DNA from 3 places in the Actinoallomurus acaciae genome. Region 2 is predicted to be linked to each of the others. Evidence: riboswitches for the same ligand, from Rfam matches in the RefSeq annotation. Region 2 holds a riboswitch; each other region holds the start of a gene.
The links. Region 2 has a riboswitch for cyclic di-AMP ahead of ACFFNX_RS10185 (C40 family peptidase). Riboswitches for the same ligand answer to the same signal wherever they lie in the genome.
Positions count from the first base shown of each region.

Region 1: linked by a shared signal. The riboswitch ahead of ACFFNX_RS23270 (CHAP domain-containing protein) and the one ahead of ACFFNX_RS10185 (C40 family peptidase) in region 2 are both predicted to bind cyclic di-AMP.
Region 3: linked by a shared signal. The riboswitch ahead of ACFFNX_RS23590 (C40 family peptidase) and the one ahead of ACFFNX_RS10185 (C40 family peptidase) in region 2 are both predicted to bind cyclic di-AMP.

Region 1 is NZ_JBHLZP010000178.1:4,990-14,994, reverse strand. Features, by position in the region: partial or broken gene ACFFNX_RS23300 (maleylpyruvate isomerase N-terminal domain-containing protein) at 1-146, opposite strand, end outside; gene ACFFNX_RS23295 (hypothetical protein) at 199-351, shown strand; gene ACFFNX_RS23290 (nitrite/sulfite reductase) at 658-2,310, shown strand; gene ACFFNX_RS23285 (Insertion element protein) at 2,375-2,554, shown strand; gene ACFFNX_RS23280 (phosphoadenylyl-sulfate reductase) at 2,551-3,264, shown strand; gene ACFFNX_RS23275 (sirohydrochlorin chelatase) at 3,246-4,013, shown strand; cyclic di-AMP (ydaO/yuaA leader) riboswitch at 4,567-4,709, shown strand; gene ACFFNX_RS23270 (CHAP domain-containing protein) at 4,721-5,479, shown strand; gene ACFFNX_RS23265 (RlpA-like double-psi beta-barrel domain-containing protein) at 5,569-6,174, shown strand; gene ACFFNX_RS23260 (TetR/AcrR family transcriptional regulator) at 6,291-6,935, shown strand; gene ACFFNX_RS23255 (acyl-CoA dehydrogenase family protein) at 6,922-8,529, shown strand; gene ACFFNX_RS23250 (SGNH hydrolase domain-containing protein) at 8,683-9,510, shown strand; gene ACFFNX_RS23245 (hypothetical protein) at 9,521-9,682, opposite strand; gene ACFFNX_RS23240 (hydrogenase large subunit) at 9,730-10,005, opposite strand, start outside.
Region 2 is NZ_JBHLZP010000052.1:15,158-25,162, reverse strand. Features, by position in the region: partial or broken gene ACFFNX_RS10220 (DUF6461 domain-containing protein) at 1-1, shown strand, start outside; gene ACFFNX_RS10215 (LysR family transcriptional regulator) at 24-905, opposite strand; gene ACFFNX_RS10210 (substrate-binding domain-containing protein) at 1,043-2,041, shown strand; gene ACFFNX_RS10205 (dienelactone hydrolase family protein) at 2,017-2,787, opposite strand; gene ACFFNX_RS10200 (MerR family transcriptional regulator) at 3,040-3,852, opposite strand; gene ACFFNX_RS10195 (nuclear transport factor 2 family protein) at 3,943-4,299, shown strand; gene ACFFNX_RS10190 (LLM class F420-dependent oxidoreductase) at 4,304-5,203, shown strand; gene ACFFNX_RS10185 (C40 family peptidase) at 5,174-6,166, opposite strand; cyclic di-AMP (ydaO/yuaA leader) riboswitch at 6,172-6,309, opposite strand; gene ACFFNX_RS10180 (hypothetical protein) at 6,510-7,226, shown strand; gene ACFFNX_RS10175 (cytochrome P450 family protein) at 7,259-8,620, opposite strand; gene ACFFNX_RS10170 (nitroreductase family deazaflavin-dependent oxidoreductase) at 8,820-9,320, opposite strand; gene ACFFNX_RS10165 (TetR/AcrR family transcriptional regulator) at 9,428-10,005, shown strand, end outside.
Region 3 is NZ_JBHLZP010000182.1:298-10,302, forward strand. Features, by position in the region: partial or broken gene ACFFNX_RS23550 (COG4315 family predicted lipoprotein) at 1-184, shown strand, start outside; gene ACFFNX_RS23555 (M50 family metallopeptidase) at 296-1,036, opposite strand; gene ACFFNX_RS23560 (DegT/DnrJ/EryC1/StrS family aminotransferase) at 1,137-2,261, shown strand; gene ACFFNX_RS23565 (DUF8094 domain-containing protein) at 2,320-3,279, opposite strand; gene ACFFNX_RS23570 (hypothetical protein) at 3,471-3,707, opposite strand; gene ACFFNX_RS23575 (tetratricopeptide repeat protein) at 3,778-5,106, opposite strand; gene ACFFNX_RS23580 (pyridoxine/pyridoxamine 5'-phosphate oxidase) at 5,230-5,910, opposite strand; gene ACFFNX_RS23585 (class II 3-deoxy-7-phosphoheptulonate synthase) at 6,079-7,410, shown strand; gene ACFFNX_RS23590 (C40 family peptidase) at 7,443-8,387, opposite strand; cyclic di-AMP (ydaO/yuaA leader) riboswitch at 8,456-8,638, opposite strand.

The DNA of each region.
Region 1 (10,005 bases), on a different contig from region 2:
AACCACGCCAGATGGGCGATCTGGTCGCGTACCGCCCAGCGCTCCGCCGGGGTCGGGACGTCCCACACGTCCGGGCCGAGGAGCCGGTCGAGGTCGGCCGTCTCGGCGCTCAGGTCACGGATCAGCTCCTCCATCGCCACAGCCATCACGCCAGCGTACAGAATGCCGTTCGGTATGAAACCTGCGAACATGGAGGACATGGTCTGTGAAGCGTGCCGCGACCGGCGGCACGAGGAGTGCCGCGGCGGCACCTGGTGCGACTGCCAGCACCAGCCCCCGGACGAGAGGGACGAGCCGGACACCGAGCGTGACGGCTCCGAGCCGCCGGTCAACTGGCTCCGCCAGGGCTGAGGGGTCAAGAATCGCCGCCAACCCCGCCGAGATGGGACGCTGTTCCGCATATCGGACAAGGTTGGACACCCATCGAACGGCATGTCATCATCGGTGTATGGCTGCTGCGAACCCGTTGCTGGTGATGCGCCGGCACGTCGACTTTCTCCGCGTGGGCAGCGCCATCTGTCGTTGACACTGATCAACCGCCACTGCCTCATGGGCGCGCGGTATGCCGGTGTCGGATTTCCTTAAGCTCAGCGTAGAGCCAGCAGCGAGCCTGCCGGTGTGCTCCGCGTCCACCACCCACCACGGAGGACGCGCACGATGCCACCCCGTCAGCGGAGGCGAGGCGAGGGTCAGTGGGCCCTCGGTTACCGCGAACCGCTCAACAAGAACGAAGAGAACAAGAAGAACGACGACGGCCTGAACGTCCGCGACCGGATCCTGGGCGTCTACTCCAAGGCCGGCTTCGACTCGATCGACCCGGCCGACCTGCGCGGACGGTTCCGCTGGTACGGGCTCTACACGCAGCGGCGACCGGGGATCGACGGCGGCAGGACCGCCGTCCTGGAGGACGAGGAGCTCGACGACCGCTACTTCATGCTGCGCGTCCGCATCGACGGCGGCCGGCTGCACGCCGACCAGCTGCGTGCGATCGCCGACGTGTCGAGCAAGTACGCGCGCGGCACCGCCGACCTGACCGACCGCCAGAACATCCAGCTGCACTGGGTGGAGATCGAGTCGGTGCCGGCGATCTGGGAGACGCTGGAGTCCGTCGGCCTGTCCACGACGGAGGCCTGCGGCGACACCCCGCGCGTGATCCTCGGCTGCCCGCTCGCCGGGATCGACGCCGACGAGGTGATCGACGCCACGCCGCAGCTCCACGAGATCCACGACCGCTACATCGGCAGCCCGGACTTCTCCAACCTGCCGCGCAAGTTCAAGACGGCGCTGTCCGGCTGCACGGCGCAGTGCACCGTCCACGAGATCAACGACATCGCGTTCGTCGGCGTGGTGAACGACCAGGGCGAGACGGGCTACGACGTCTGGGTCGGCGGCGGGCTGTCCACCAACCCGATGTTCGCCAAGCGCCTCGGCGCCTTCGTCCGCCCCGACCAGGCGCACGAGGTCTGGGCCGGGGTCGCCGGGATCTTCCGCGACTACGGCTACCGGCGGCTGCGGAGCCGCGCCCGGCTCAAGTTCCTGATGAACGACTGGGGTCCCGAGCGCTTCCGCGAGGTGCTGGAGAAGGAGTACCTCGGCTACACGCTGCCCGACGGGCCGGCGCCGGGCGCACCCCGTGACGCCCGCCGGGACCACGTCGGCGTCCACCCTCAGCGCGACGGCAACTACTACGTCGGGTTCGCGCCGCGCGTGGGCCGGGTCAACGGCGACCTGCTGCACGTGATCGCCGACCTGGCCGCGGAGTACGGCTCGGGCCAGGTGTGCACGACGACCGAGCAGAAGATGGTCATCCTCGACGTCCCCGGGGAACGCACCGCGGACCTCACCGCCGAGCTGGAGGCCCACGACCTCCAGGTGCGGCCCTCGACCTTCCGGCGGCAGACGATGGCCTGCACCGGCATCGAGTACTGCAAGCTCGCGATCGTCGAGACCAAGCAGCGCGGCATGGACCTCATCGGCGAGCTGGAGAAGCGCCTGCCGGACTTCGACGAGCCGCTGACCATCAACATCAACGGCTGCCCGAACTCCTGCGCGCGGATCCAGGTCGCCGACATCGGGCTGAAGGGCCAGCTGGTCACCGACGCCGACGGCAACCAGGTGGAGGGCTACCAGATCCATCTCGGCGGGTCGGTCGGCGGCGCCTTCGGCAAGAAGGTCCGCGGGCTCAAGACCACCGCCGACGGGCTGCCCGACTACGTCGAGCGGGTCCTGCGCCGGTACCAGGCACAGCGCGGCGACGGCGAGGCGTTCGCCGACTGGGTCCAGCGGGCGGAACAGGAGGACCTGACGTGAGCGAACGGAGTGAGCGAACCGAGAACACCGTGCGCCCGGCCGCCTCCCCGACGGAGGAGGGCTCATGAGCGAGCGAGCGGTCCCCTTCTACTGCCCCTACTGCGGCGACGAGGACCTGGAGCCGTACGAGAGCGACGGCGGGTGGCACTGCCGCGCCTGCACCCGCGCGTTCCGGCTGCGGTTCATCGGCACCGGCGCGCTCAGCGCCGCCGTCCCCGCCGAGCCGAGAGGGGGCGCGAGATGACCCTCACCTTCGAACGCCCGACCGCCGCGCTCGACCTCACCGACATCGTCGAGTCGGCCGCCGACGCCCTCGAAGAGGCCCCGGCCGAGGAGATCATCCGCTGGGCGATCGCCACTTTCGGCGACCGGATCTGCGTGACGTCCTCGATGAAGGACGCCGTGCTGGTGGACATCGCCGCCAAGATCCGGCCGGGCATCGACGTGCTCTTCGTCGACACGGGCTACCACTTCGCCGAGACGATCGGCACCCGTGACGCCGTCGAGGCGGTCTACCCGGTCAATGTGGTGAACGTCACATCCTCGCGTACGGTCGCCGAGCAGGAGCGCGACCTGGGCCCCCGGCTCTACGGCCGGACCCCGGACCTGTGCTGCCACCTGCGCAAGGTCGAGCCGCTGAACCGCGCCCTGGAGCCGTACCTCGCATGGATCACCGGGATCCGCCGGGAGGAGACCTCGCACCGGCGCGGCGCCAGGGTCGTGGAGTGGAACGCCGCGCGCGGGAAGGTCAAGGTCAACCCGCTCGCCCGGTGGACGCACGAGCAGCTCGGCGCCTACATCGACGAGAACGGCATCCTCGTCAACCCGCTGCAGTACGACGGCTACCCCTCCATCGGCTGCGAGCCGTGCACCCAGCGGGTCGCGCCCGGCGACGATCCGCGCAGCGGCCGGTGGGCCGGCACCGGAAAGTCCGAATGCGGCATCAACCTCTGATCAGCTGCGCACCTCCACCGCCCCTGGTGGCGGTGGCGCACGGCAGCCGGGACCCGCGTGCGGCGGCGACGGTCGAGGACCTGCTCGACCTCGTACGCCGCCGGTCCGGGCTGCGGGTCGTGACGTCCTACCTCGACCACGCGCCCCCGACGCCCGGCCAGGCGCTCGGCGCGCTCGCCGACGCCGACGGCTCCGGGGAGGCCGTCGTCCTCCCCCTCCTGCTGACCTCCGCGTACCACAGCAAGACCGACATCCCCGGCGCGCTGACCGAGGTGCGCCGGCACCACCCGCGGATGCTCCTGCGGTACGGCGCGACGCTCGGGCCGCACCCGCTGATGATCGCGGCCCTGGAGCGGAGGCTGGCCGAGGCCGGTGTGACGCCCGACCCGGACACGGCCCTGGTGCTGGCCGCCGCAGGGTCGAGCGACCCGGCGGCCAACGCGACGATCGGCCGGATGGCCCGTGGCTGGCGCGGATGGCGGCGCGTCGTCCCCGCCTACGCCTCCGCCGCGCGCCCCACGCCGGCCGAGGCCGTACGCGGGCTTTTGGACGCCGGGGCCCCACGGGTCGCGGTCGCCTCCTATTTCCTCGCCCCCGGCCACTTCGCCGACAAGGTCCGCGACGAGTCGCTCGCGGCGGGGGCGATGGCGGTGTCGGCGGCGCTGGGCGCCGCACCCGAGCTGGCCGAGATCATCGGGCAGCGCTACACCGAGATCATCACGCTCGGTGATCAAGCCGCCGTCGGCTGAAAACCCTTATTTCGTAAGGGTTTCGGGGGTTGACAGGCCGCCCATGTGATCTTCTCGCAGGTCAGAGGCGGTGGATGTCCATATTCACCCTTTACGGCCCGAAATATGTTTGCTATGTTCGGTTGACCGGCGGCGCCCCCCATGCGCCGTCCGTAACATCTCCGCCGGCCAGGGCCTGCCCACCAGCACCACGGCGTGCGGCACGCGACAACGCGTGAGAGGGGCCCCCCTTTCGGACCGCGACGGTTCATAGTCACGATCGCGCCGCTCCGCGCATCCCCGCGATCCCCCCACATGGATCCGCCCCGATGCCGGTTCGGCAAACGCGCCGCATCCGCCGCGAAGCGACGGAACCGGACCCCTCGTGTCCCTCACAGGGCATGTGGCACGCCACCAGTGTGCCCGCAGGGTGACTTCCCGCCCGAGCCCTTGGGGCTGTCGGCAGGCGCCGGGAAGTGAAAGTGCACCGGACGAATGGACGACAAGATCCCCTAGACCTGAATGAAGCGGCCGCACACGCGGCCCGACCCCCTGTTCTTCGAGCCGTCCCCTCAGACGGCTCCCGCTGAATCCGCACTTCGCGGAACCGGGGACCCACCGCACCACTGGGGTGAATCGGCGCATCCCCTTGCGCCGTAGGGCAGCTTCCAGGCCCGAACCCGTCAGCTAACCCGGTAAGCGGCATGGAAGCAAAGGAGTGCTCAAACGTGTCAGGTCGACACAAGAAGTCATGCCGTCTGCTGCGTAACACCAAACTCGGCGGCTCCCTCGCCGCCGCAACGGCGGTCGGCGCGACCGCGATCAGCCTGATCGCGGCGGCCCCGGCCGGATCCTCCGAGAAGGTCGACGCGACCTCGGCCGGAGCGCTGGCGGCCCTGCCTCACCGCGCCACGGCCCCCAAGGAGCCGCACGCCCCGGCCGCGCTCGGCAAGAGCGCCGACAATGTCAACGCCAAGAAGCGCGAGTGGCTGCCCACCGCGGGCGACGCGCTGAAGCTCGCCGAGGCCCAGGTGGGCGTCAGCGAGGACTCCTCCGGCGGCGGCACCAAGTTCCAGAAGTGGTTCGTCTCCTCCCCGTGGGCCGAGCGCGGCGTCCAGCGCGACGGCGGCAAGGTCTCCGACTACGCCAACGCGAACTGGTGCGACATGTTCGTGTCCTGGGTCGGCGCCCAGCTCGGAGTGAAGGGAATGGGCGCGGACGCGTTCACCCGTACCCACGCCCAGTGGTTCAAGGACCAGGGCCGCTGGGGCGACAACGCGACGCCCGGCTCCGTCGTCTTCTTCTCCTGGAGCGGGAGCAAGTCGATCGATGCCATCGACCACGTCGGCATGGTCATCAAGGACAACAACGACGGCACCATCCAGACCATCGAGGGCAACACCGACAACTCCGTGAAGGTTCGCACGCGCGACAAGTCACTGGTCGTCGGTTACGGCTACCCCGAATACGGCTCCAGCGACGCCTAAGCCCTCTCCCGCCCCGGCCGCACGGCCGGCCGGGGCGGTCCGCCCTGCACATCGTCCCCGTTTCCCCCTGTGCTGAGAGGCCATCCCCCATGTTCAAAATCGCCAAGCAGTCCCTGGATCGTTTCTCCACCAAGACGATCGCCTCGGTGGCGACCGGCGTCGTCGTGGCCGGCGCGGGCGTGTCCATCGCGCTCACCCACCCCACCGCCTCGTCCCCCATCGCCCGTACGAACAGCGTGCAGGTGACGCAGGACGGCGACTCGGGCCTGACGGGGCCCGGAACCGAGAGCCACACGGTCAAGCTGCCCCGGCAACTGCCCTCGAAGAAGGCCGCCCTGCCGGGCGGTGTCTCCACCGGCACGTCGTTCTGGGACGCGCAGACCGCGTCCGGCAAGCCGATGTCGTACCACACGATCGCCAGCCCGTACTGGCCGCTCGGCACCAAGGTGAAGATCACCGTCGGCAAGAAGAGCGCCATCGGCGTGGTCGAGGACTTCGGCCCGGCCGAGTGGGCGGTCGCCCAGCACAACCCGCCGGCCATCATCGACCTGTCCGAGGAGATGATGCAGTACCTCACCGGCACCCGGTCCAACTCGCTCCCGATCAAGTTCCAGGTGCTGCAGCTGGGGGACGGCCCCGTCTACCGCCACTCGGGCACCGGCTACGACATGGCGACCGGAGCCATCGAGAAATAGCCCTCTCCCGCCCCCATCCCCCTGGGGGCGTTCGGGGCCCCTCTTCCCGAGGGGCCCCGGACCATTTTCGCGGTACGTGGTTGCGCCAAAGAAGTGAACTAGGGTTCAATCCTTGTATGCCGTACCGCCGCACGCCCCGCGTCGAGGCGCGCCTGAGCGCGTCGCGTGAACGCATCCTGTCCGCGGCGCTGGCGATCGTCGCCGAGCGCGGGTACGCCGGGTGTTCGGTGGCCGCCGTGGCCCGCCGGGCCGGCGTCGCGACCGGCAGCGTCTACCGCCACTTCCCGGCAAAGGCCGACCTGGTCGCGGAGGTGTTCCGCACGGCGTCCCAGCGCGAGGTGGACGCCGTCGCACGGGCGGTGGCCCTGGAGAGAACCGCCGCCCAGGCGATCGCCGCGGTGGTCGAGACCTTCGCGAGCCGCGCCCTTCGGGCCCCGCGGATGGCGTACGCGCTGCTCGCCGAGCCCGCCGACCCGGCCGTCGACGGTGAACGGCTCGTGTCCCGGCGCGCGTTCGCCGACGCGATCGTCGTGCCCAGCACCCGCGGCGTCGCCACCGGCGAGTTGCCCGACCAGGACGTCCAGGTGAGCGCGGCGGCGCTCGTCGGGGCCATCGGCGAAGCCCTCGTCGGCCCGCTGGCGGCGCGCGCCGCCGTCACGGACGCCTCCGTCGCCGCACCGGTCCCGGACGTCTCCGGCGGCACGGCTCACCTCATCACCTTCGTCCAGCGCAGCATCGGAGCGGTCCATGACGACGCATGACGTGTTCAACCAGGTCCCGCCGCTGATCGGCTACGACGTGGCCGACGACCCGGCCCTGCTGGACGGGCTGTTCCGCGAGGGCGGAGGCTGGGCGGCCGAGGAGATCCACGAGCTCGGCCGGCTGGCCGGCACCGAGGAGGCGCAGGAGTGGGGCCGGCTCGCCAATGAGCACCGCCCGGTGCTGCGCACCCACGACCGGTACGGCCACCGCGTCGACGAGGTGGAGTTCCACCCCGCCTGGCACGAGCTGATGAAGGTCGCGGTCGGGCACGGCCTGCACGCCCGCGCGTGGACCGAGCGCGCCGGCGCGCACGTGGCCCGCGCCGCCAGGTTCTACGTGTGGCGGGTCGACGCCGGGCACGGCTGCCCGATCTCGATGACGTACGCCGCGGTGCCCGCGCTGCGCCAGGAGCCCGAACTCGCCCGTGAGTACGAACCGCTGCTGACCTCCGGCACGTACGACTTCGGCCTGCGCCCGCCGCTGACCAAGGCCGGGATCCTCGCCGGGATGTCGATGACGGAGAAGCAGGGCGGCTCGGACGTCCGCGCCAACACGACCCGCGCGGTTCCGCAGGCCGACGGGACGTACCTGCTGACCGGGCACAAGTGGTTCACCAGCGCGCCGATGTGCGACGTCTTCCTCGTGCTGGCCCAGGCGCCGGAGGGCCTGACCTGCTTCCTGCTCCCCCGCGTGCTGCCCGACGGCACGCTCAACCCGATGCGCCTGCAGCGCCTGAAGGACAAGCTCGGCAACCACTCGAACGCCTCGGCCGAGGTGGAGTACGAACGCGCCGTCGCCTGGCGCGTCGGCGACGAGGGCCGGGGCGTGCGCACCATCATCGAGATGGTCAACATGACGCGGCTCGACTGCGTCATCGGCGCCGCCTCCGGCATGCGCCAGGGCCTGGTCCAGGCCGCGCACCACGCCGCGCACCGGCAGGCGTTCGGCAGCGCCCTGATCGACCAGCCCCTGATGCGCAACGTCGTGGCCGACCTGGCCGTCGAGTCCGAGGCCGCGACGGTGCTGATGCTGCGGCTGGCCGGCGCGACGGACCGTGGCGAGTCGGCCTTCAAGCGTCTCGCCCTGGCGGCCGGCAAGTACTGGGTGACCAAGCGCTGGCCCGCGCACAGCGCCGAGGCCCTGGAATGCCTGGGCGGCAACGGCTACGTGGAGGAGTCGGGCATGCCGCGGCTGTTCCGCGAATCCCCGCTCAACTCGATCTGGGAGGGCAGCGGGAACGTCGCCGCGCTCGACGTGCTGCGGGCCATGCTGAAGGAGCCCGAGGCCGTGGAGGCGTACTTCACCGAGGTCGGCGCGGCGACGGGAGCGGACCGGCGCCTGGACGCGGCGGTCACGCGGGTGAAGGACGCGCTGACCGACACGGCCACGATCGAACTGCGCGCCCGCCGCGTCGTCGAGCAACTCGCGCTCGTACTCCAGGGATCCCTGCTCGTCCGGCACGGGCACCCGGCGGTCGCCGACGCGTTCTGCGCCTCCCGCCTCGACCGCGACTGGGGCACCGCGTTCGGCACCCTCCCCTCCGGCCTCGCCCTCGACTCCATCATCGCCCGCGCCACCCCCAAGGCAGGCTGAGGCGGCCGAGGGACAGTCGCGCTCACCTTTCACGATCGCGCACATCGAGGACTGATTTCGATACACGCATATTTCCGCCCCAGCACACCATAATTGCCGTTCATTCGAGGCCTGCGAAGCCGCGGGAAAGGGCTTTTCGTTTATGGTGTCGGCGTGATACGGAACCGGATGCTGCCGCACGGGTGTCTCGTTTTGAGCGTCGCGCTGGGCGGCGTCCCGGCTCCGCCGCCGACGGGCCGGGCTCCCGCCCGCCGCGTGTGGGTTCTGCGCTCACCGGAGCAGAGCGCGGGCACGCCGTTCGTCGGTGTGATCGGCGACTCGACCGGCAGCCAGCTCGCCTTCGCGCTGGCGCCCGAGCTGGGCCGCCGCGACATCGCCGTGGCGATCGCGACCGTCGGCGGCTGCCAGCCGACCGACCTGATGTTCACGTACCAGAGCCCGGTGTACTTCCAGAGCCACCGGCGCTGTGGCGAGGACGCACGGGAGGCGCAGCGCGAGCTGGTCGCTCGATACGCCCCGAAGGTCGTCGTCTGGTCCGACGTCATGGAATGGTCCGACATCAAGGACGGCGACCGGACCGTACCCGCCGGCCGTGAGGAGTGGCGGCGGCTGGTGTTCGCCGCCTGGGACCGTCTGCTCGCCCGGCTCACCGGCGCGAGCGTGGTGCTCGTGCTGCCGACCTGGTGGGCGGGCTGGCCGCCGGGCTACCCGGCCGCGTTCCCCGTCGACCGGCAGCGGGAGCTGTTCCGCTCGTGGGCCGCACGCCACACCGGCCGGGTGAGCGTGGTGGACCCGGCGCCGCTGATCTGCCCGGACGGCGCACCCTGCCCGCAGGCGGTCGGCGGCGTACGGCTTCGCACCGACAGCGTCCACTACACCCCGGAGGGCGCACGGCGGGTGGTCGCCGAGGTGCTCAGGGGTTCCGCCGCGCTGCGCGACCTGCGCGGCCCGGCGTTCACCCGCCCAGGTCGCACCCGATGACCGGCGTGGCTCAGTGCAGGCCGCTCCGCATCATGACCACGAGGATGACGAGATGGGTGATGATCACAAACCCGAGCACGAAGATGAAGAGGAATTTCGCGGGCCCGTGCTCGAAGACCTTGCCCTCCTTCATGGGGCCGAGCTTGGCCTGACGCTTGGCCACGCGTTCCATGAACTTCTCGTCCCGAGATTCTCTTTGTGACACGATTTCCTTTCCCGTCAGAGGTCGTTGCCGGCGTAGGAGAGATTGAAGCTTTTGTTGGTGAGAGGGAAATCGGGAACGATCGTGTTGTTGAGCGCGACGGGGAGCGCGGGCCAGTTGAAGAAGGACGGGTCGGCGATCTTGACGCGTGCCACACGTCCGTCGTCGTCGAGTTCGACGCGGTGGGTGATGGTGCCGCGCCAGCCTTCGACGATGCCGGTTCCGGTGTTGGTGGACCGGGCCGGGGGCAGGGGCGGCCAGCCGGTGATGTAACCGGGGTTCAGCCCGTTGGT
Region 2 (10,005 bases):
ACGGCACGGCGATAGCCGGCCCGTCAGCTCCGCCGGTCGCTCGCGTGGCCGTCGCAGGCCGCGGCGGCGGTGCCGACGAAGGACCGGATGAGCGGGTCGGCGCGGTCACGGCGCCAGGCCACGACGAGCTCACTCGGGGCCCGGTCGACGACCGGGACGACGACGAGGTTCGCGGGTAGTTGCTGGTCGAGCGGGGCCAGCGCGGCCGTACCGTTCCAGAGCACGGCCTGGAGGCACTCCTGGATGGTGCGCATCGGCGGAGTGCCGCGATCGGGGGGAACACCGGGCACGGTCCAGTAGGCGCGCCACCGCTCGTCGGTGCCGTCCGGCAGCCGGACCCGCCGACGTCCGGCGAGTTCCGTCGTGGTCAGTCTGTCGCGTACGGCCAGCGGGTCGTCGGCGGGCAACACGGCGCCGACGGGCTCGGTCCGCAGCGTGCGGAGTGCCAGGCCGGACGTCTCGAACGGTGTCCGGGTCAGGGCGACGTCGACGAGATCGGCGCGCAGTCCCGCACTTGGGTCGCCGAGGTCGGCCTCGTGGATCGCGATGGTGACGTTCGGATGCGCCTCGCGGAAGCTCCTCACCAGGGACGTGCCGAGGTGCTCAACGGTGTCGGCGAGAGTGCCGACGACCAGGGTCGCCGGGCCCGTCGCGGCGGCGACGCGTCCGCACAGCCGGTCGGCGTGATCGAGGAGGGCCCGTGCCTCCCGCAGCATCACCGCACCGGCGTGGGTCAGGTCGACCCCGCGTGGAGTGCGCTCGAACAGCGCACCGCCGAGTTCGTCTTCGAGCCGTCGGATGGCCCTGCTCAGCGGAGGCTGGGTCATGTGCAGCCGCTTCGCGGCGCGGCCCACGTGGCGTTCCTCGGCCACGGCGACGAAGTACCGCAGCGAGCGGAGTTCCATGGGGCGACTCTACTTGCCGATACCCGGGGGGTATCGGGCCGAGAAAACCGGACTTGGACGCCGCTCCGGCGCCGGTCGACGATCGATGGCAGGCCGGACCGCCACTCCCGGCGGGCCGCGTGACGAGAGGGGCGGCGATGAGCGTTCTCGACCTGACGATCGGGGTGTTCCGCTACGACACCACCCGGGCCCTGTTCGACGGCGACGTCACCGTCGACGGCGCGGATGCGACGTTCGCCTCGGCGGGCACGCTGCCGGAGATCTTCACGGGCCTGGCGCGTGACCATCGCTACGACGTGGCCGAGTTCGGCATGACCTTCTACCTGCGCTCTCTCGACGAGGGCGCACCGTACGTCGCGATCCCGGCCTTCCCGAACCGGGTCTTCCGGCACTCGTGCGTCTTCGTCAACCGCCACAGCGGCATCACCGGGCCGCAGGACCTGGTCGGCAGGACCATCGGCGAGTTCGGGGTGTACGGCCAGGACTCCGGCGTGTGGGCCAAGGGCATCCTCATGGACGAGTACGGGTTCCGCCCCGAGAGGAACCGTTGGCTGATCGGCGGCCTGGACCGGCCGGACGCGCCGTTCGACTTCGTCTCCCAGCTGCGTCCGGCCGGCATCGACATCGGCGATGTGCCGGCAGGTGAGTCCTTGGGCCGGATGTTGCGGGCAGGCGAGATCGACGCCCTGTTCACCGCCAACGTGCCGCAGGCCGTGCTGGACGGTGCACCGGAGATCGTGCGCCTGTTTCCGGATTACGAGCAGCGTGAGCGCGACTATCACCGTCGTACGGGCATCTTTCCGATGATGCACACCATCGCTGCGCCGCGTGAGCTGCTCGACGCCCATCCGGGGCTCGCGACCCGCGTCTACGAGGCCTTTCTACGGTCGAAGGACATCGCCGCCGACCGCTATCGCCAGGGCCGCCGGCTCTATGAGGTGCAGAGCATGGTGCCCTGGACCAACGCTCTCGTCGAGAAGAACCGCGAGCTGTTTCCCGAGGACTGGTTCGCGTACGGCATATCGGCCAACCACGCCGCCATCGACACGTACCTGCGTTACCACTATGAGCAGGGCCTTTCGACACGGCGCTGGGCGGTCGAGGAGATCTTTCACCCGGAACTGCTGGACACGTGAGCCCCGAGGTGACGGGCGTAGAAACGCGCCTCGTCGTCGACCTCGAACCGGGGTGTCTGGTTGTGCCTGCCCGGGTTGGCGTGCAGCGTCTTCTCCTTCGCGGCGAAGGCGTCGAACAACGCCAGATCGGACCGGCGGTCGATCTCCTCGTCGTCCCAGGGGAGCAGGAACAGGATCGGGATGGTGACCTGCCTCGCCGCCTCGATCAGGGCCTCGTACACCAGGACCCCGCCGAAGGTCGCGGCGGTGATCCGGGGTTCGACCGCCGCCAGGTGCAGGCCGATCGCGGTGCCGAGCGTGATGCCGCTGTAGCCGATCGGGGCCTCGGTGCCGATCTCGGGCAGTGCCTGGAGGGCGTCCAGGGCCGTCTGCCACTCCGGCACGGCACGTTCGGCCAGCGCGGCGTTGTACTCGGCGACGATCGGGCCGATCGGCTCGCCCGCCGCCCGCGCCCGCAGAAGGGCGTCACGGGCCTGGTCGTCCTGTGCCGTACGCGGGCGATCGCCGTGTCCGGGGGCGTCGATGGCGGCCACGGTGAACCCGTAGCCCGTCACGTGGTGGCGGGCCCGGGCCATGATCCCCGGTGTTCTCTTGTGCAGGCCGCCGGTGTGCCCCATGAGGATCAGGGGCGCGCTCTTCGAGCCGGATGCGGGCGACCAGAGCACGCCGGGGACTCCGGCCACCGTGAAGTCGCGTTCGAGGACACCGTCCGACGATGTCTCCGCAGTGAAACGTACAGAATCCATGGGTCTTGCCTTTCGGGAGTGCCTTGCTGCGGCGCTCCCGGCGACCCCTACGTCAATCGCCCGACCGCGACGAAGCGGGGAGCACCCACGTCGTTACAGCGTTCATGGGTCTCACCTCCTCGCGTCCTGTCACGGCCTTCCGTACGGTAACAGCCCGAGCAACACCCCGCCCAGCCATTTTTGCCTGGATCGCAGTCGATCCAATGGCTCGATCGCACGCGCGGGCGGCCTGAACCGGCACCGCGTGATGGGTCAGCCCGGTGCGACGCGGAAGATCGGCCAGCCGATCTCCGTGCGCCAGGAGTCCGGGTCGGGGTCGTCGTACGGCCCCACCAGGTAGGTCTCATGCACCGGGCCGTCGACGACGAGGGCGTGGTCGGTCACGTAGCCACCGAGCCGTCCGTACGTCACGTCGATGTCGTCATGGGGCCCGTGATGCACGGTGACCGCGAGTTCGACGGCCGGCAGGACGACCGGCCGCACCCGGCCCACGGCGGGCGGGTCCGCGACCGGACGATAGACCATCACGTCGCCGCGGCCCTCGGCGAAGAGTTCGCCCGCGTACCTGCCTCCCGGCGGTCCGGTCGGCCGCCGTCCGGCGAGCGCGGCGCCGAGTTCGGCCATGGCCGAGTCGTACCAGCCCAGGACCCGGACCTGGTCGACGACCTCCCCGACGGCGGCCACCGTCATCGACGGCACCGACCGCAGTTCGACGTCGAGCCGCTCGGGCTCCGGCCGCAGCAGCCGCCGGAGCGAGGTCACGGCCGTTCTGGTCCGGTCCAGCTCGGACTCCAGCCGGCCCAGATGCGCGGCGACCAGGGACGCGCGGACATCCGGGTCCGGCGTGGTCAGCACCTCGCGTACCTCACGCAGGGGCATGTCCAGCTCGCGCAGCCGGTGGATGACCTGCGCGGCGGGGATCTGTTCACCGGTGTAGTACCGGTACCCGCTGTCCGGATCGACGAGGGCCGGTTCGAGCAGGCCCCGCTCGTGGTATCGACGCAGCGTACGGACGCTCAGGTGAGTGATCTGCGCGAACTCGCCGATGGTGAGACCGGGTCGCATGACAGCACTGTGCACCCTCTCCTCGGGAGAGGGTCAACCCGCCCCGGCCGGACTTGACCCTCTCCCGAGGAGAGGCCGCACGGTGGCCCCATGACAGACGACACCCAGGCGATCGACCTGGACCGGCTCCCCCGAACGATCGCGGACTACCTCACGGCGCACCGCGACCGCGACGCGGACGCGGCCATCGCCTCCTTCGCCGGCGACGCGACGGTGGTCGACGACGGAAGGACCTACCAGGGGTCCGCCGAGATCCACCGCTGGCTGGACCGATCATCCGCCGAGTACACGTACACCATCGAACTCGTCGACGCCGAGAAGATCGACGACGAGCACTACACCGCCATCAACCACCTCGAAGGCGACTTCCCCGGTGGGGTCGTCGACCTGCACTTCCGGTTCACCCTCCGCGACGGGCGCATCGCCCACCTGGCCATCGAGGCCTAGCGCCATGGCGCTACGGCTCGGCACCTTCGGGGCATGGTTCAACCCGTCCTATGACGATGACACTCGCGTGCGCTTCGTGGCCGAGGCGGAGGCGCTCGGCTTCGGGACCGCGTGGCTGGGGCTGGGGAGGCGGGCGCTGCCCGACCTCGCACTCGTCGAGCGCGCACTCGACGCCACCAGTGAGATCGTCGTGGCCACCGCGATCGTCAACATGTGGACCAACGACGCGGCGTCGATCGCGGAGTCCTACGAGCGCATCGACGCGAGGCACCCCGACCGGTTTCTGCTCGGTGTCGGCATCGGCCATCCGGAATCGATCACGCGATTTCACTCACCGTACGAGACGATGGTGTCCTACCTGGACGAACTCGACGCCGCCGTCCCCGCCGACCGGCGCGTCCTCGCCGCGCTGGGTGACCGCTCTCTGCGACTGGCCCGGGACCGGGCGGCGGGTGCCCACCCCTACCTCGTCGTCCCCGGCCATACTCGTCACGCCCGCGACCTCCTCGGCCCCGGCGCCCTCCTCGCGCCCGAGCACAAGGTCGTCGTCGGCGCCGACGCCGGCCACGCCCGCGCCATCGGCCGTGACTACGTCGCCGACCCGTACCTGGGCCTGCGCAACTACGTCAACAACCTGCTCCGCCACGGCTTCGGCTCGGGCGACATCGCCGACCGGGGCAGCGACGCGCTCATCGACGCCCTCGTCGTCCACGGTACTCCGGAGACCATCGCCACCCGTCTCGCCGCCCACCTGGAGGCCGGTGCCGATCACGTCGGCGTGCAGGTGCTGGTGGAGCCGGGCCATGACCCGATGCCGGGCTACCGTCGACTGGCCCAGGCGCTCTTCCCCGGCCCCGGTGGCTCGGGCTCGTCGCTACGGACGGCCGGCGCCGACGAAGTGTGAGACCCAGTAGGAGTTGGACATGCTGGCGTACTGCACGTCGGTGCCGGTGTGCGGGGCGTGGATGAACCTGCCGCCGCCGACGTAAATGCCCTCATGGCCGAGGCTGTCGAAGAAGACCAGGTCACCGGGGCGCAGGTCGGACTTGGCGACATGGCGGATGGCGTTGTACTGGTCGGGGACGACGCGGGGAAGGCTGACGCCGGCGGCGCGCCAGGCCATCATCGTGAGCCCGGAACAGTCATAGCCGCTCGGGCCGGTACCGCCGAAGACGTAGGGCTTGCCGAGCTGGGCCTTGGCATAGCTCACGGCCTTGCCGGCCTGACCGGACACGGAGCCGGTGGGGCCGCCGCTCGAACCGCTGTTCGTGCCTCCACTGGAGCTGCCGGCCTTCGCCAACAGCGCCTTCTGCTCGGCGATCGCCTTCTCGACCACGGTTTTCTTCTTCTTCAACGCGGCCGCGGACGTGGTGATGGTCCGCAGTGTCGACCGGGCTTCTTCCCGATCCCGCTGGAGGCGTTGGGCGGATGCCAGGAGTGCGGTCACCGCCTGGCTCTGATTGCGCGAAAGCTCGGCGAAGGTCGACATGTCCTGCAGCGCCGCGTCGGGGTCTTTGGAGGCGGCGAGCGCGGTGTCGTCGAGGGTGCCGTTCTTATATGCGGCGACGGCCATCTGCGCCACCCGGACGCGCAGGCTCTGATATTGAGGTTGTTCCGTTTTCAGCTGTTTATTGATCGCGGCAAGATGTTTCTTCGCCGCGGTCAGCTCGGTCTCGGCCTTGTCGTACTGGTTGGCGAGTTTGTCCACCTGACTGTTGAGCTTGTCCAGTTTCTTTCTCGCGGTGGCCGCCGACGACCCGGCGGCGCTTGCGCCACTCGCGGGAAGCAGGAGGGCGGCGCTCACCAGCAAGGCGGTAATGCCTCCCCGGCGGCCGAAATGGGTGCGCCGCGAATATGAAGTCGGCACGTACGAACTCCTCTCCTCACGCCTACCGGGTTAGCTGCCGGGTTCGGGCGGGAGATGCCCTACCGAGCGCGGACGCTGCGGATTCACCCCGAAAACGTGGGTCCCCGGTTCCCTGATCTGCAGAGATTCGGCCGGCGGCCATGTTCCGGGTGGGAGACACGGGACCACCGAGTTCTGTGGAGTGTAGGGGATGAATGTGGGCAAAGCTATCAAATCGTGATTAAACGCACGCTTCGTACATGGTTGATCGCGTGGTGCAGGCGGCGGCGGTGAGAAATGTCCCGGGCGTCCGCCCCGCATCACCTTTCGGGGTGTGCGTCCCTAAGGCCCTAAGGTGGGCCATGTGAGCATGCCGCCCGTTCCCGGTGCCATCGGCGATGTCATGAGCACCGTTCTCGTCGGCCTGCCCTTGGGCGGCCATATCGCGATGTGGCAAGACGCGGGTCCCGTGTCCTACTGGCGGGTGATCGGGTCACCGCCGCTGCGTGACCGGCTCGGTCACGGAGTTCTGGCTCGGTCCGAGGTGGCACCCCGGCGGTTCCGCGAGGCCGGCCTGTTCAACGCCGAGAACTCCGTGCTGTTCCTGCCGGACCGATACCGCACCGCGGACGGCCAGGCCGGCGGGGTCACGGTGCAACTGGAGCCCGTGGCGCCCGACGTCGCGCGAATGGCGGCCGGGCGGGACGATTTCATCGCGTTGTTCCAGTGGATCGGCGCCATCGCGTTGGCCGCCGCGCGCCGGGGTGAGTTCCTTGCCGTGGAGACCGGCGGCTGGCAGATCCCGTTCACCCCGTACGTGTTGATGATGGCCGCGCTCGCACCGGATGACGCCTGGTACTCGCACGTCGAGACCGGCCCGATTCCCACCGGCGCGCCGATCTGGCGCGACCAGCGGTCGGACGCCGACGCCACCTCGCAGGTGTTGCGCGGCCCGGCGCGTACGGACACGATCGCGGCGGCCGGTCACCTGGCGAGCTACGCGATCAGCACCTGGCGGATCCACCCGTTCGAACTGGGACTGTCCTTCGGCCCGAGTCCGTTCGGCCCCTGGCCTGGCTGAGGTGGCACGACCCGGTTCTCACCGGCGATCGGTCAGTCCGCGTCCCCGCCCCACCAGTTCGCCAGGCGGCGCCACCAGCGGGCCGGTGCCTCGGGCGCCGGTGCCTCGTCGGCCGGTGTCTCCGGTTCGTCGCTCCTCGGTTCGGCCACCGCGTCCGGCCCGGCGGGCGGAGCCTGCGCGGGAAGGGGCGGGAAGCGTACGGGCAGCGAGGACAGGGCGCGCTGGATGAAGCCGGGGCGCCAGGTGAGCTCCTCGACGGGGGTGGCCAACCGCATGTCCGGCAGCCCGTCGAGGAGCTTCTCGATGGCGATCGTGGCGATGATGCGCGCCTGCCCCTGAGCCGGGCAGGCATGCGGCCCGACGCCCCACGACAGGTGGGCGCGGTTGCCCGCCCGGTCCTCGGCCCGGGTCGCCGGATCGTTGTTGGCCGCCGCGAAGCTGATGACGACCGGCTGGTCGGCCGGCAGCCGCACGCCGTGGAAGTCGAGCGGCTCGACCGGATAGCTGACTCCGAAGTTCGCGAGCGGCGGGTCCGTCCACAGGACCTCGTCCAGGGCGTCCTCGACGGACAGGCTTCCGCCGGACAGCTCACCGCCGAACCGCTCGTCGGACAACAGCAGCCGCAACGTGTTGACGATCAGGTTCTGCACGAGTTCGCTGCCCGCGCCGACGAGCATCACGATCTGGTGCGCGACCTCCTCGTCCGTGAGCCGGGCCGGATGGTCCATCAGCCACGTCGTCATGTCCTGGCCCGGGTTCTCGCGCTTGAGCGCCATGAGCTCCAGGACCGCCAGGCCGAGGGTCATGTTCGCTTCTTCGGAGTTCTCCCACTTCAGGACCTCCCGTACGGCCGCGACCATGCGCTCGCCGAGCTCGGCCGGGCAGCCGCACAGTTCGTTGAACACCAGCAGCGGGAGCACCAGGGCGTACTCGGTGCGCAGGTCCGCCTCGCCCAGCGGACCCATCTGATCGATGAGATGGTCCGCGCTGCGCTCGACGAAGGTGCGCAGCGCGTTCAGATCGACCTGGTCCAAGGTGTCGGTCACGGCCTCGCGCAGCCGCGAGCGGAGGGGGTCGTCGGTGAGGTTGCACGTCGGCCGGTACGCCATGATCGGCAGGACCGGGCACTCGGGCGGGATCCCCTGCTGCCACCGGCGGGCGTCGCGGGGGAACTTCACCTGGTCGCGCAGGATTTCGAGCGCGACGTCGTAGTCGGTGACGAGCATCCCGGGCACGCCGGGGGACAGTTCGACCGGCGCGATGGGGCCGTGCGCCCGGAGCAGGCGGTAGACGCCTTCGGGATCGGCGGCGAACTCCGGCCCGTGCAGCGAAGGGGGCCCGTCGGCGGCCGAGCCGTCCGGCGACGGCGCAGGACTGGAGTCGGGCGAGGTCATTTGCACTCCTGACCAGGTGCTTTCGAGCAGCAGCATGGTGGACGCCCGATGTCTCGTGCGGGGGTGGAGATCCACGGTGATCACCGGGTCACGCATCGAAGCCGACAACGCTACACTCGGCGATCTTGCCGTCGCAAATAGATGCCCATGGGCGAAGCGCGAACTCTTGGGGGAGCCGAATAGGCATCCTCTGGCCGGATCATGAATCCGCGGACCGCGCCGACCTGGGTGGATGGTGCCGGGCTGACGGGCGTAGCCGTACGACCGCGGTGCCGGCCGCGAGTGCTCGGCGTAGGTCGGCGCGGTCGGGGCTGCCGTCAGGCTCGACGCCGATGCCGGCAAAACGGCCATGCACCGGATTGCCGCGCAGAATCACCCGGTACAGGTCGGCGGCCTCCTCCTCGTCCGTCACCACGTCGGCCTCGGCTTGGCGGTCATGTCCCCGAAAGCGGATGTCGACCGGCTCGCCGGGGCGGAGATTGCGTCGCCAGGTTCCGGCCGTACCGATGAGCAGTGCGCCGTCATGCTCCACGTAGCCGACGGGCAGTGTGTACCTGCGGCCGGTCTTGCGGCCGGTCACCGTAATGATCAACAACCGGCCGCTGAGAAGGCGGTGCAGGGGTGATCGCAGCAGGGCGCGGACGAGGGCATCGCCGGACCGCTGCGTACGGGAAGGGCGGCGCTGGACGGGCGTGGACATCGACGGCATCTCCTTTGCACCAGAATAATTACTGAGCTGATACTCAGGAAAGTATGCGTGGGCGGGCGATAAGGCAAGATGCCAGACGTGAGGGAGCGAGTCCGGTCATGGCCGTAGCCGACAAGTCGCCCGGCGCGCCCCGGCGAGGCCGTCCGGCCACCGGGGTACGCGAGGCGATCCTCTCGGCCACCGAGTCGATCCTCGCCGACGCGGGCGTCGCCCGGCTGTCGACGAAGGAGGTGGCGCGCCGGGCCGGTGTGGCCGAGTCGAGCATCTACTACCACTTCGGGGACCGGCTCGGTCTCCTCCTGGCGGTCGTGCAGACCCATCTGCCGCCGGTGAAGCAGGTGCTGGAAGAGCTCTACCGCACGGCGGGCACCGGCGAACTTCGCGACGACCTCATCGCGCTACTGGACGCCTTGGAGCGGTTCTTCCGGCGCGCCCTGCCGATCGCGGCGGCCATCGAATCGGACGGCGAGTTGCGTAAGGCGTTCGCCGAACGAAGCAGCCGACTCGACGTCGGGCCGCACCGGGCCATCGAGGGTGTCCGCGGCTACCTCGCCGAGCAGCGCGGCAGCGGCCGTCTGCCTCGGTCGCTCGACCTGGACGCCACCGCCCTGCTTCTGGTCGGCGCGGCCCACCAGCGTGCCCTCCAGCGACGCGGTTCCGCGGCGGCCGCCGATCT
Region 3 (10,005 bases), on a different contig from region 2:
GAACTCGGCCTGGCTCGGCACGATCGGCCGGACCGACGGTCCGACCCAGGTGGAGTACAACGGCTGGCCGCTCTACTACTCGGCGCGCGACATCGGGCCCGGCGACATCAACGGTCAGGGCCTCAGCGCGTACGGCACGACCTGGTACGTCGTCGACGCCGACCGGGGCCGCCCCGTCAAGTGATCGACGATCCCGGACCAGCAGCCGCAGCACGCGGCGGTCGTACCGGGCCGAGGCCTCGTCGATGTCCAGGCCGGCCCCCGGGCTGTGCGCGCGCCGGGACCCGGGGGCACGTCAGTGCCAGTTCGGCAGGTGCGGCAGCGAGTCCGGCAGCAGCCACGCGCCGCCCGCCACGAGCGCGATGACGGAGACGACGCCGAAGCCGAACACCCACATCAGCCCCGGCATGCCGGTGAGCCGGGCCAGCTGGTCGGCGTCGGAGTCGGGCGCGCGGCCCCGGGCGCGCTTGCTCTGCAGCTCCACCACCGGGCGCGCGCCCGCGAGCAACAGGAACCAGGTGAACCCGTACGCGAACGCCGCCTGCACGGTCGGCGAACCGAACCAGGACACCGCGAAGATCACCGCACCGGTCGTGACGACGGACAGCACTCCGTACACGTTGCGGATCAGCAGGAGGATCGCGGCCAGCAGGACGATGCCCGCCCAGAGCATGGCCGTGATGTGCCCGGTCGCGAGCAGCCCGGCCGCGCCGAGGCCGAGCAGCGGCGGCGTGACATAGCCGGCGAACGCCGTGACGATCATGCCCGCGCCGTACGGCTTGCCGCTGGAGACGGTCACGCCCGAGGTGTCGGAGTGGAGGCGGATGCTGTGGAGTTGCCGGCCGGTGACCAGCGCGGCGAGCGCGTGCCCGCCCTCGTGCGCGATGGTCACGACGTTGCGCAGCACATGCCACACCGAACGGACCGACACCGCCCCGAGCGCGGCCACGCCCGTCAGCGTGACCAGCCACCACGGCGGATGCGGTTGCGTGCCGATGACGTCGTGCCAGACGTCGCCGAGTGTGGACAGTTCCATGCATCACCTCTGAGGGGTACGACGTGCCGGGGCGCCGTGAAGTTTCTCGGGTGGGCGAACCCATATCTTGGCTCAAGTCGGCCAGTAAGGTGTTGCCACTATGAGCGACCCGTTGATGAGCGTTTATCCGCCACTCGAGCCGGCCTCCCTGGTGACGCGGCGGTCTCGGCTCTTCCCGTTCGACAGGGACGGGCTCACCTTCACGCACCTGGGGCGCGGTGCGATCTGGCTGGCGCTGAAGGCACTCGGCCTCGGCGCCGGCACCCGCATCGCGATGCCCGCCTACCACTGCGGCTCGGAGGTCGAGGCGGCCCGGCTCGCCGGCTGCGAGGTCGTCTTCTACCGGGTCTTCCCGACGTTGCAGGTCGACGAGGAGGACCTGATGCGGGTGGCCCGGCAGTGCCACGCCACCTATCTCATCTCCTACTACGGCTTCCCGATGCCGTCTCTGCCGCCCGGCACCCGGGTCATCGAGGACGCCGCGCACGCGCTGTTCTCCTACGACGGCGGCGGGGCCATCGGCTCGCGCGGCGACGCGGCCATCTTCTGCCCGCGCAAGTCGCTGGGTGTGCCCGACGGCGGCGCGGTGCTCATCCGGGGCGGATCCATCGAGGCGACCGGCCGGCCGCCGTGGAAGGGCATGGCGCGCTCGATCGCCTCTCAGGGCATGGGCTGGGCCGCCCAGTCGCGCGCCGGCGTGCTGCGCGCCCCCGCCACCAAGGTCTTCCGCAAGGTCAGCAAGACCGAACAGGCGGTCCAGGCGGGCACGCTCACCGAGGTCGTCATCGGCGAGTGGGACCTCGAGGTCGCCGACATGGAGAACGCGGCGTCCAAGCCCTCCCGCATGACCGAGTGGGCCGTGCACGGCGCCGACGGGCAGCGCATCCGCGAACTCCGCCGCCGCAACTACCAGATCCTGCTGAACTCCCTGCCCGAGGTCTGCCCCGACCGGTTCCGCGGCCTGCCCGACGGCGTCGCGCCGCTCTACTTCCCCGTACGCGTGCCCGAGCGCGACCGCACCATCGCCGAGCTGCAAAAACGCGGCGTACGCTCGATCGAGATCTGGCCGGTGGCACACCCCCTGCTCGACCGCGCGCGCTTCGGCGAACTCGAGCCGTTGCGTCACCAGATGCTCGCGCTCCCGGTCCACCAGGGCCTGAGCGAGTGGCACATCGAGCAGGTCGCCCAGGCGGCGCGCGAGGCCATCACCGCCGCGCACCGCTGACCGGCCGATCGCCGGGCCCGCCGCGAGCCCAGGTCACGGGACCTGGGCCCGCGGGGGGTCAGCTTCCGCTCGCCCCGATCGGCAGGTGCCCCGACGCCAGCACGACGGTCTTCCCGCCGTCCTTGGGCAGGTGCGCGGCGAACCTCCACAGCCACGTGCCGTGGTAGTCGTGGTGGTACCTCTTCGGTCCGAAGGCGAAGAAGGGCTTGTCGGGCTGGTACCAGGCGGTCGTGATCTCCGTGCTGTAGTCGAGTTCCTGCGTCGCGGTGTACCAGACGAGGGCACCGCCGTCGGCGGTCGCGAGCGCGTACACGGGGTAGTCGGCCGGCTTCCAGGTCGTCCCGCCGCGCCACGCGGCGTCCGAGGTGATCTTGTTGACGAAGCCGCGCCACTGCGTGCCGAGCTTGGAGGTCAGGCCGCCGGACGCGAAGCCCGTGCCACGCAGGCCCGCCGCGACGTTGCTGAGGTACTCCGAGTGCGCGGCGGCGACCTTCGCGGTGGCCGGCGTCGTCACCGCCGTGGCCGAGCCGTCCGCGCCCCGCGCGATGGCGGGGAACGACGTCTTGTCCTTCCAGGCGGTGGTGGCGAGCTTGTACGTTCCGCCGCTGTCCGCGAAGACGAGGAACTCCTCGCCGCCGCCCGAGGGCTTCGCGTCGACCGCGAACCAGTCGGCGTTGCGCGGGATGTAGAAGCGGGGAGAGTGGTAGGTGAACGGCTTGATCTTCGAGTCCAGACCGGCCCGGGTGACCTTGTAGTCGGCCAGGTCGCTCTTCAGCATCGCCCCGGTCTCGATCGTGGACAGCGTCTTGTCCGACATGTGGGCGTTGGCCTGGTTGTTGGTCTTCTGGTACTGGGCGAAGATGGCCCGCGCCCGGGCCTCGGTCAGCGTGTTCGCGGCCGGGGTCGTGGCGGACGCCGAGGGGCTCGGCGACGTGCCTCCGCCACCCCCGCCACCGCCGCCGCATCCGGCGGCGAGCATCCCAAGGGTCATGAGTCCGGCGACCGTCCGTGTGCGCACTTGATCTTCTCCGAGCCTGGGGGACGAGAGCGCCCCGGCGCCGGACGTACCGGACCAGGGCGTCGTTACGAAGGAGAGGCGCGGATGGGCCTCAACTGTTGCGGATCACCACGATAAGGGCTGTTCACCCCGCTACGCCGATCGGGTCGCCCGAACGGATCTCCTCCGCGCGAAGACCTGCCGGGACGAGATCAGGACGAGAGCGGCGAGTCCGTGGCCGGGTCGCCTGCGTGGCCGATCGCGCGGGGTGTGGTGGCGATCTTGTCGATCACCTCACCCGTCGTGCGCGGTTCGTACCGGATGGTCGTGGCGCGCGGGCTCTGCTCGGCGTACAGGTGGAGGACGCCGCGCCCGAGCGGCAGCTTGTCCTGGAGGATCTGGCGGGTGCCGACTCGCCGTCGCGGTCGACGGCGCGAATGGGTACACACGGCCGTTGAAGACGTCCCCGGGGATTCGACGGGCCCGGTCGTCGGTTTCCGGGCCCGTCGACGCGTGTGCTCAGATCTTGCGGATCACCACGATGGGGGTCTGCTCGTCCTCGTTGCCGGCCGGGTTGTCCGACAGGACCTTCTCCACCCACTTGCGGTCGACGCCCGCCGACGCGCCGACGACCCATGCTCCGGTCAGGTTGTTCGCGTCGACGACGCACACGTGGCAGCCGAGGGCCGCGGCGAGCTCCTCCGACAGCTTGTCGGGACGGCCGGGGCCGAAGAGGAGGTGGTGGTCGTGCGGCGGCAGGGCGGCGGCCACGTCGTCGATCATCGCGGCGCCCGGCCCGGCGACGCGGTAGAACCAGCCGCGCTTGCCGACGAGTTTGCCGGCCGCGCCCGCGGCGGCGCCGAGCAGCACCTTCGCGCGCCCGGCCTCCATGATCGCGCCCTGCATGCCGGCCGGGCTGTGCAGCGGCCCGATCTTGCCGACGAACTTGCTGAGCTGCTTGGCCATGCCCTCCGGCGTGATCATCTCCAGCGGGATCATCCGGCCCTGACCGGCCGAGGCGGGGCTCTCGGACAGCGCGAGGATGTCGTCGGGACGCAGCTGGCCGGCGGTGGCCTCCTGGATCACCGGGAGGATGCCGGAGCGCAGCGTGATCATCCTGGTCTTGATGGGGATGCGGCGGGCGCCGACGGTCCGCTCGTCGACCGGCGCCACCGTCGGCGGCTTCGCCGGGGCCGTCTCGCCGAAGTGCTGGTGCAGCATCTCCCTGATCTGCAGGTTGCCCGCGTAGATGGACGCCCCGCGCTGGAGGACCTCCCGTGCGCCCGCGGGGTCGCCCGCCTCGAGCCGCAGGTGGGCCAGCAGCGTGTAGTCCGACGCGTAGACCAGGTAGTCCGGCGCCAGCGCGATCAGGTCGGTCTGGTACTTCAGGGCGCGGAGCTTGTCACCCCGGTCCACCGCCCACTTCGACAGGCGCTTGAGCGCGTGCCGGCGCAGCTGGGAGTCGTTCACGACCGACTCAAGGAGCGCCTCGGCCTCGTCGAGGCGGCCGCCGTCCTTGAGGATGTCGGCCAGCGTCAGGGCGTACCAGGGGATGGTCGGGTACTTCTCGCGCGCCGAGCGGACGATCTCCGCGGAGCGGTTGTAGTCGCCTCGCCACTTGTACACCTCGGCGAGCGCCGCGGTGGCGAAACGGGTGTCGCCGCCGGCTGCGAGGGCCGCGTTGGCGATCTGCTCGGACTTCCGGTCGTCTCGCTCGTTGGTGAGGACGAGCCACGACAGCAGCGACAGCCCGTCGCCTTCGAGATCGGCCTGCCTCGACTCCAGGAGCTGCTGGGCCTCTTCCGGCTTACGGAGCCAGATGTCATAGGCGCGGCTGGTGGTGCTCATGTCAGAACCTCATGCGTCGTCGGCTGTCTGCGGAGAATCGGCCCATCATCGCAGAAGCGGGCCGCGCCCGGGGTGAAGGCGATCAACTGTGGTCCGGCCCCGGACCGGACCGACCGGTGGAGACTACGGCCACAGCATGTGGCGTTCCCACGGGCCGTGAGGATCCGTGCGTTCGTACCGCAGCCGGGTGTGAACGCGGTCCTTGTCGGCCTGCCAGAACTCGATCTCGGCCGGAACGAGCGTGTAGAGCGTCCACTCCGTACTGACCAGGGCGGGGTCCGCCTCGATCCGGGCCAGCGCCGCGCGGAAGGCGCGGTCGCGGTCCTCAAGGCTCTCCAGATGTCCGCTCTGGCGGCCCAGCAGCGCCTCGGCGCGGGCGGAGGGCGCACGGGCCAGCAGGTCGGCGGCGCTCTGTTCGGGGGAGGCGGGCTCCACGCCGCCCCGCACGCGTACCTGGCGGCCTTGCAGCGGCCAGTAGAAGGTGAGTGCCGCGCGGGGCACGTCCGCCAGCTGACGGCCCTTGGGACTGCCGGCGTGGACCGCGAACTGCCAGCCGCCGGCGTCCACGTTCTTGAGGATGAGGACCCGTGCGTCGGGGCCGCCGTCCGTACCGACGGTCGACAGCGTCATGGCGTGTGGATCTGGCACCCCGGCCTCGACCGCCTCCCTCAGCCAGCCGAGGAACAGGTCGACCGGCTCGGCCGGGGCACGAGCGGGGTCGAAGTCCGCCAGCGGGCCGGCGAACACCTCCAGGCTCCGCAGCCACTCCCGTACGGTCTGCCCGAGACCTTCGCTTTCGCCCATCATGTCCCCCTTGGTGGTCGGTGTCCCCGCCGTCCATCCTCCTCGCCCCTGCCGAGGCCGGGGACGGCGGCCTGGAGGGTATGCGTCTCCCCAAGACCGGGCAAGGGCGCCGCGTCGCGGGTGGCCGCCTGCCCATGCATGGCGTAGGGGTCGATACCCTAGGTGCCCGTGGACCTCCTTGACTCCTGGCGTGATCTTCCTGCGGCCCAGCAGCCCGATTGGCCCGACCCCGCTCAGGTGCGCGGCGTCGCCGACCAGCTCGCCAAGCTTCCGCCGCTCGTGTTCGCGGGCGAGTGCGACCAGCTCCGTGCGGAGCTCGCCGCCGTCGCGCGTGGCGAGGCGTTCGTGCTGCAGGGCGGCGACTGCGCGGAGACGTTCTCCGGCGCCACCGCCGACGACGTGCGCAACAAGCTCAAGACCCTGCTCCAGATGTCGGTCGTCCTGACGTACGCCGCGAGCGTGCCGGTCGTGAAGATCGGCCGGATGGCGGGCCAGTTCGCCAAGCCGCGCTCCAAGCCGGTCGAGGTCCGGGACGGCGTCGAGCTTCCCGCGTACCGCGGCGACATGGTCAACGGCTTCGGCTTCACCGCCGAGGACCGGATGCCCGACCCGGGACGTCTGCTGCGGGCCTACCACGCCGCCGCGGTGACGCTGAACCTCTGCCGCGCCTTCACCCAGGGCGGGTACGCCGACCTGCGTCAGGTCCACGCGTGGAACCAGGACTTCGTGGCCAACAGCCCGGCCGGGCGCCGCTACGAGCGGCTGGCGGGCGAGATCGACCGGGCGCTGGCGTTCATGCACGCCGCCGGCGCCGACCCGGAGGAGTTCCACCGCGTCCAGCTGTACTCCAGCCACGAGGCGCTCATCCTCGACTACGAGCGGGCGCTGACCCGCATCGACTCGCGTTCCGGCCTGCCGTACGACGTGTCCGGGCACTTCCTGTGGATCGGCGAGCGCACCCGGCAGCTCGACGGCGCGCACGTGGAGTTCATGCGGCGCATCCGCAACCCGATCGGGGTCAAGCTCGGCCCGACGACGTCCGCCGAGGACGCCCTGGCGCTCATCGACAAGCTCGACCCCGAGCGCGAGCCGGGCCGCCTGACGTTCGTGATCCGCATGGGCGCCGGTCGCGTCCAAGACGCGCTGCCGCCGCTGGTGGAGAAGGTCACCGCGAGCGGGGCGAAGGTCGCGTGGATCTGCGACCCGATGCACGGCAACACGTTCGAGGCGGAGAGCGGCTACAAGACCCGCCGGTTCGACGACGTCGTGGCCGAGGTGGAGGGCTTCTTCGACGTCCACCGGTCGCTGGGCACCCACCCGGGCGGCGTCCACCTGGAGTTCACCGGCGACGACGTCACCGAGTGCGTGGGCGGCGGCCACGAGATCGTCGAAGACGACCTGCACCAGCGGTACGAGACCGCCTGCGACCCGCGGCTCAACCGCAGCCAGGCGCTCGACCTGGCGTTCATGGTCGCGGAGATGTACCGCACGACGAAGTGAGAAAAGGGGCCCCGCGCCCGGGGCCCCTTCACTCAGACGATGCGTACGGCTCCGGCGAACGGGCGGGTCGCCAGGTCGGCGACGCGCACGTGGTCGCCGGTGTGCGGTGCGTGGATGAACTTCCCGTCTCCCAGGTACATCCCCATGTGGTGGATGTCGGAGTAGAAGAACACCAGGTCACCGGGCTGTAGATCGTTCCGTGGGACGTGGACGCCGGCGTTCCACTGGTCGCCGCCGTAGTGCGGCAGGTTCACCCCGACCTGCTTGTACGCCCACATGGTCAGCCCGGAGCAGTCGAACCCCTTCCCGGGCGTGGCGCCGCCCCAGACGTACGGGACGCCGAGCTGCGTCAGCGCCGCGCGTACGGCCCCGATCGCCTTGCTGGACCCGCCCGGGATCTCCGGCACGCTCTCGCCGTGCTCGGCGCGCTCGACGGCGTCCTTGAGCAACGGCCTGCGCAGCTTGTCGAGCGTCCTGCCGATCGTCGTCTTCTTCTGCGCGAGCTGCGTCTTGAGCGCCGCGGACCGCGACGCCCGGTCCTGGGCGTTCTGCCAGGCGCGCTCGGCGTTCTGGATCGCCTGGGTGAGCTGGCGGACCTGGGTGTCGTCCTGCTGGGTGAAGAAGTGCAGGGTCGCGGCCTGGTCCAGCAGTGCCTGCGGGTCCCTGGAGGAGAACAGGGCAGGGGCCTCGTCGGGTGCGCTGTTCATGTAGCGCAGCGCGGCCAGCCGGCCGACACGCCGCTGGATGGCCTTGAGGGCCTTGGTCTCGCGCTGCGAGGTCGCCTTGGCGATCGCGCTGGCGCGCTGGGCCTGCCGCAGCCGGACACGCAGTCCGTCGTACTGCTCGGTGAGCTGTTCGAGCTGGGTGTTCAGCTGGTCGGCCTGTTGCCGGACCGCGTCGATGCCGGGTGTCGGCTTCGCCTCGGCCGCCGGCGATGGTGCGATCAGTCCGGCGGTGAGAAGAATGCCGGCGACCACGGCGTTTTTACTGCGGTGCTGCCTATGATGCGCTTTCGCGGTTCGCGAAGGCTCCATTCAGGTGCTCCTCTTTCTCCTGGGCCGCCTACCGGGTTAGCTGACGGGTTCGGGCAAGGAGAAGCCCTACCGGTTACGGATTCACCCCGGGACCGAGCGCGATGGGAGAGAGTCCCGTGGAGCGCTCCGTGAGTGGGTCCCCGGTTCGCCCGGCGCGCTGGCTTGCGCGTGAGGCGATTCGGCGGTCCGGCCGGGAACCGGCCGGTGACACCGTGGGACATTAACGGACCGTGACGTGACGGCCAACCAGAACATGCGGAGATGGCCTGGCGGCTTCCAGGATGGTCACTGTGGGTGATGCCCTCGTGGTTCTTTCCGCCTAGGAGAGAGCGAGGTCCGGCTGGGGACGGTGCTGCATAGGCCGATATCTCGGGAAATGCGCCGGGCGGTCCGTGGCGATGGTGTACGGCGTCAGGGTCCATTCCGGTCGGTACGGTGGGCGCCTCTTTCCGGACCGGAACCGAGGTCGAGGCAGGGCAGGAACGCGTGAAGGTCCTCGGCGGTGAGACCGGGTGAGGGCAGCAGGCGGATGCTCCGCACTCGCAGGACGGACCAGTCCAACGCATGAAGAGCGCCGAGACCCGCCAGCAGTGGCGCGAGGTGCTCGACCACGTCACGTCACGGCGGCCGCATCGTCATTGAGCACTACAACCGCCCCGTGGCGATCGTCCTGACGTACGCCGCCGAGCTGGAGGACGCGCACATCACCGAGGCCGCCCGACCAAGCACTAGGGTGTGAGAGTCACATGGTGCCTTTCGCGAGGTAGTCGTGTGGTGGCTAGGGCCGGCGGGCTGCTACCCGCCCTCGGGCGGTCCGCCTGGCGCGGACCCGTCGGCCCGCCCTAGGTGTACGCGCACGCGCCGGGGAACGCGTTTTAAGCACCTGGCAGTACTACGTCAATTACAAGCCGCACTTGCTCCCAGAGCCGGTTGCAGTGGATGGTGTGCTGCATCGGCGTCGTGGTGATCTTGAGACATTTGACCGGCCCGGCCGTACTTCGCGATGCCGGAGCATTTTCTAGGACCTAGCCCTGGATGGCCATGTGTCAAGATCGGATTCGTCTTCGACGGTGGTGTGCTGACCTCGGAGGAGCTCGACAAGATCGTCCTCGACTCCACCGAGCACTCTGGATGGATGGTTCGCCCCGTGCCGGAGTGGCAGGAGGTGATGAGCTCACGCCTGTTCACCCGTATCGCGACACTCGCCGAGGCCCAACGCTGGCCGGCGAGCTCGCCGGCTTGGTCGGGCGCCGGCCGGGCGATGGCGGCGTTGTTCACCAGGAGGTCGATCCGCCCCAACGCCTCGATCGCGGCGGCCACGATCCGGGCGGGGGCTGCGGCGACGTCGGCGGCGAACGTGCGGATGCCGGGTCGCGGTGGTCCGCTTGAGTTTCTCCGTGGTCCGGCCCACGGCGGGCACCCGGGCGCCCTCGAGCTGACGGGCGGTCGCCCGGCCGATTCCGGTGTCGCCGCCGGTCACGATCACACTCTGGCCCTGGAGCGACGTCGTCATTGTCATGTCCTGCCCGCCCTCGTCGTCGTCCGGCTCACTCGGCCGTGC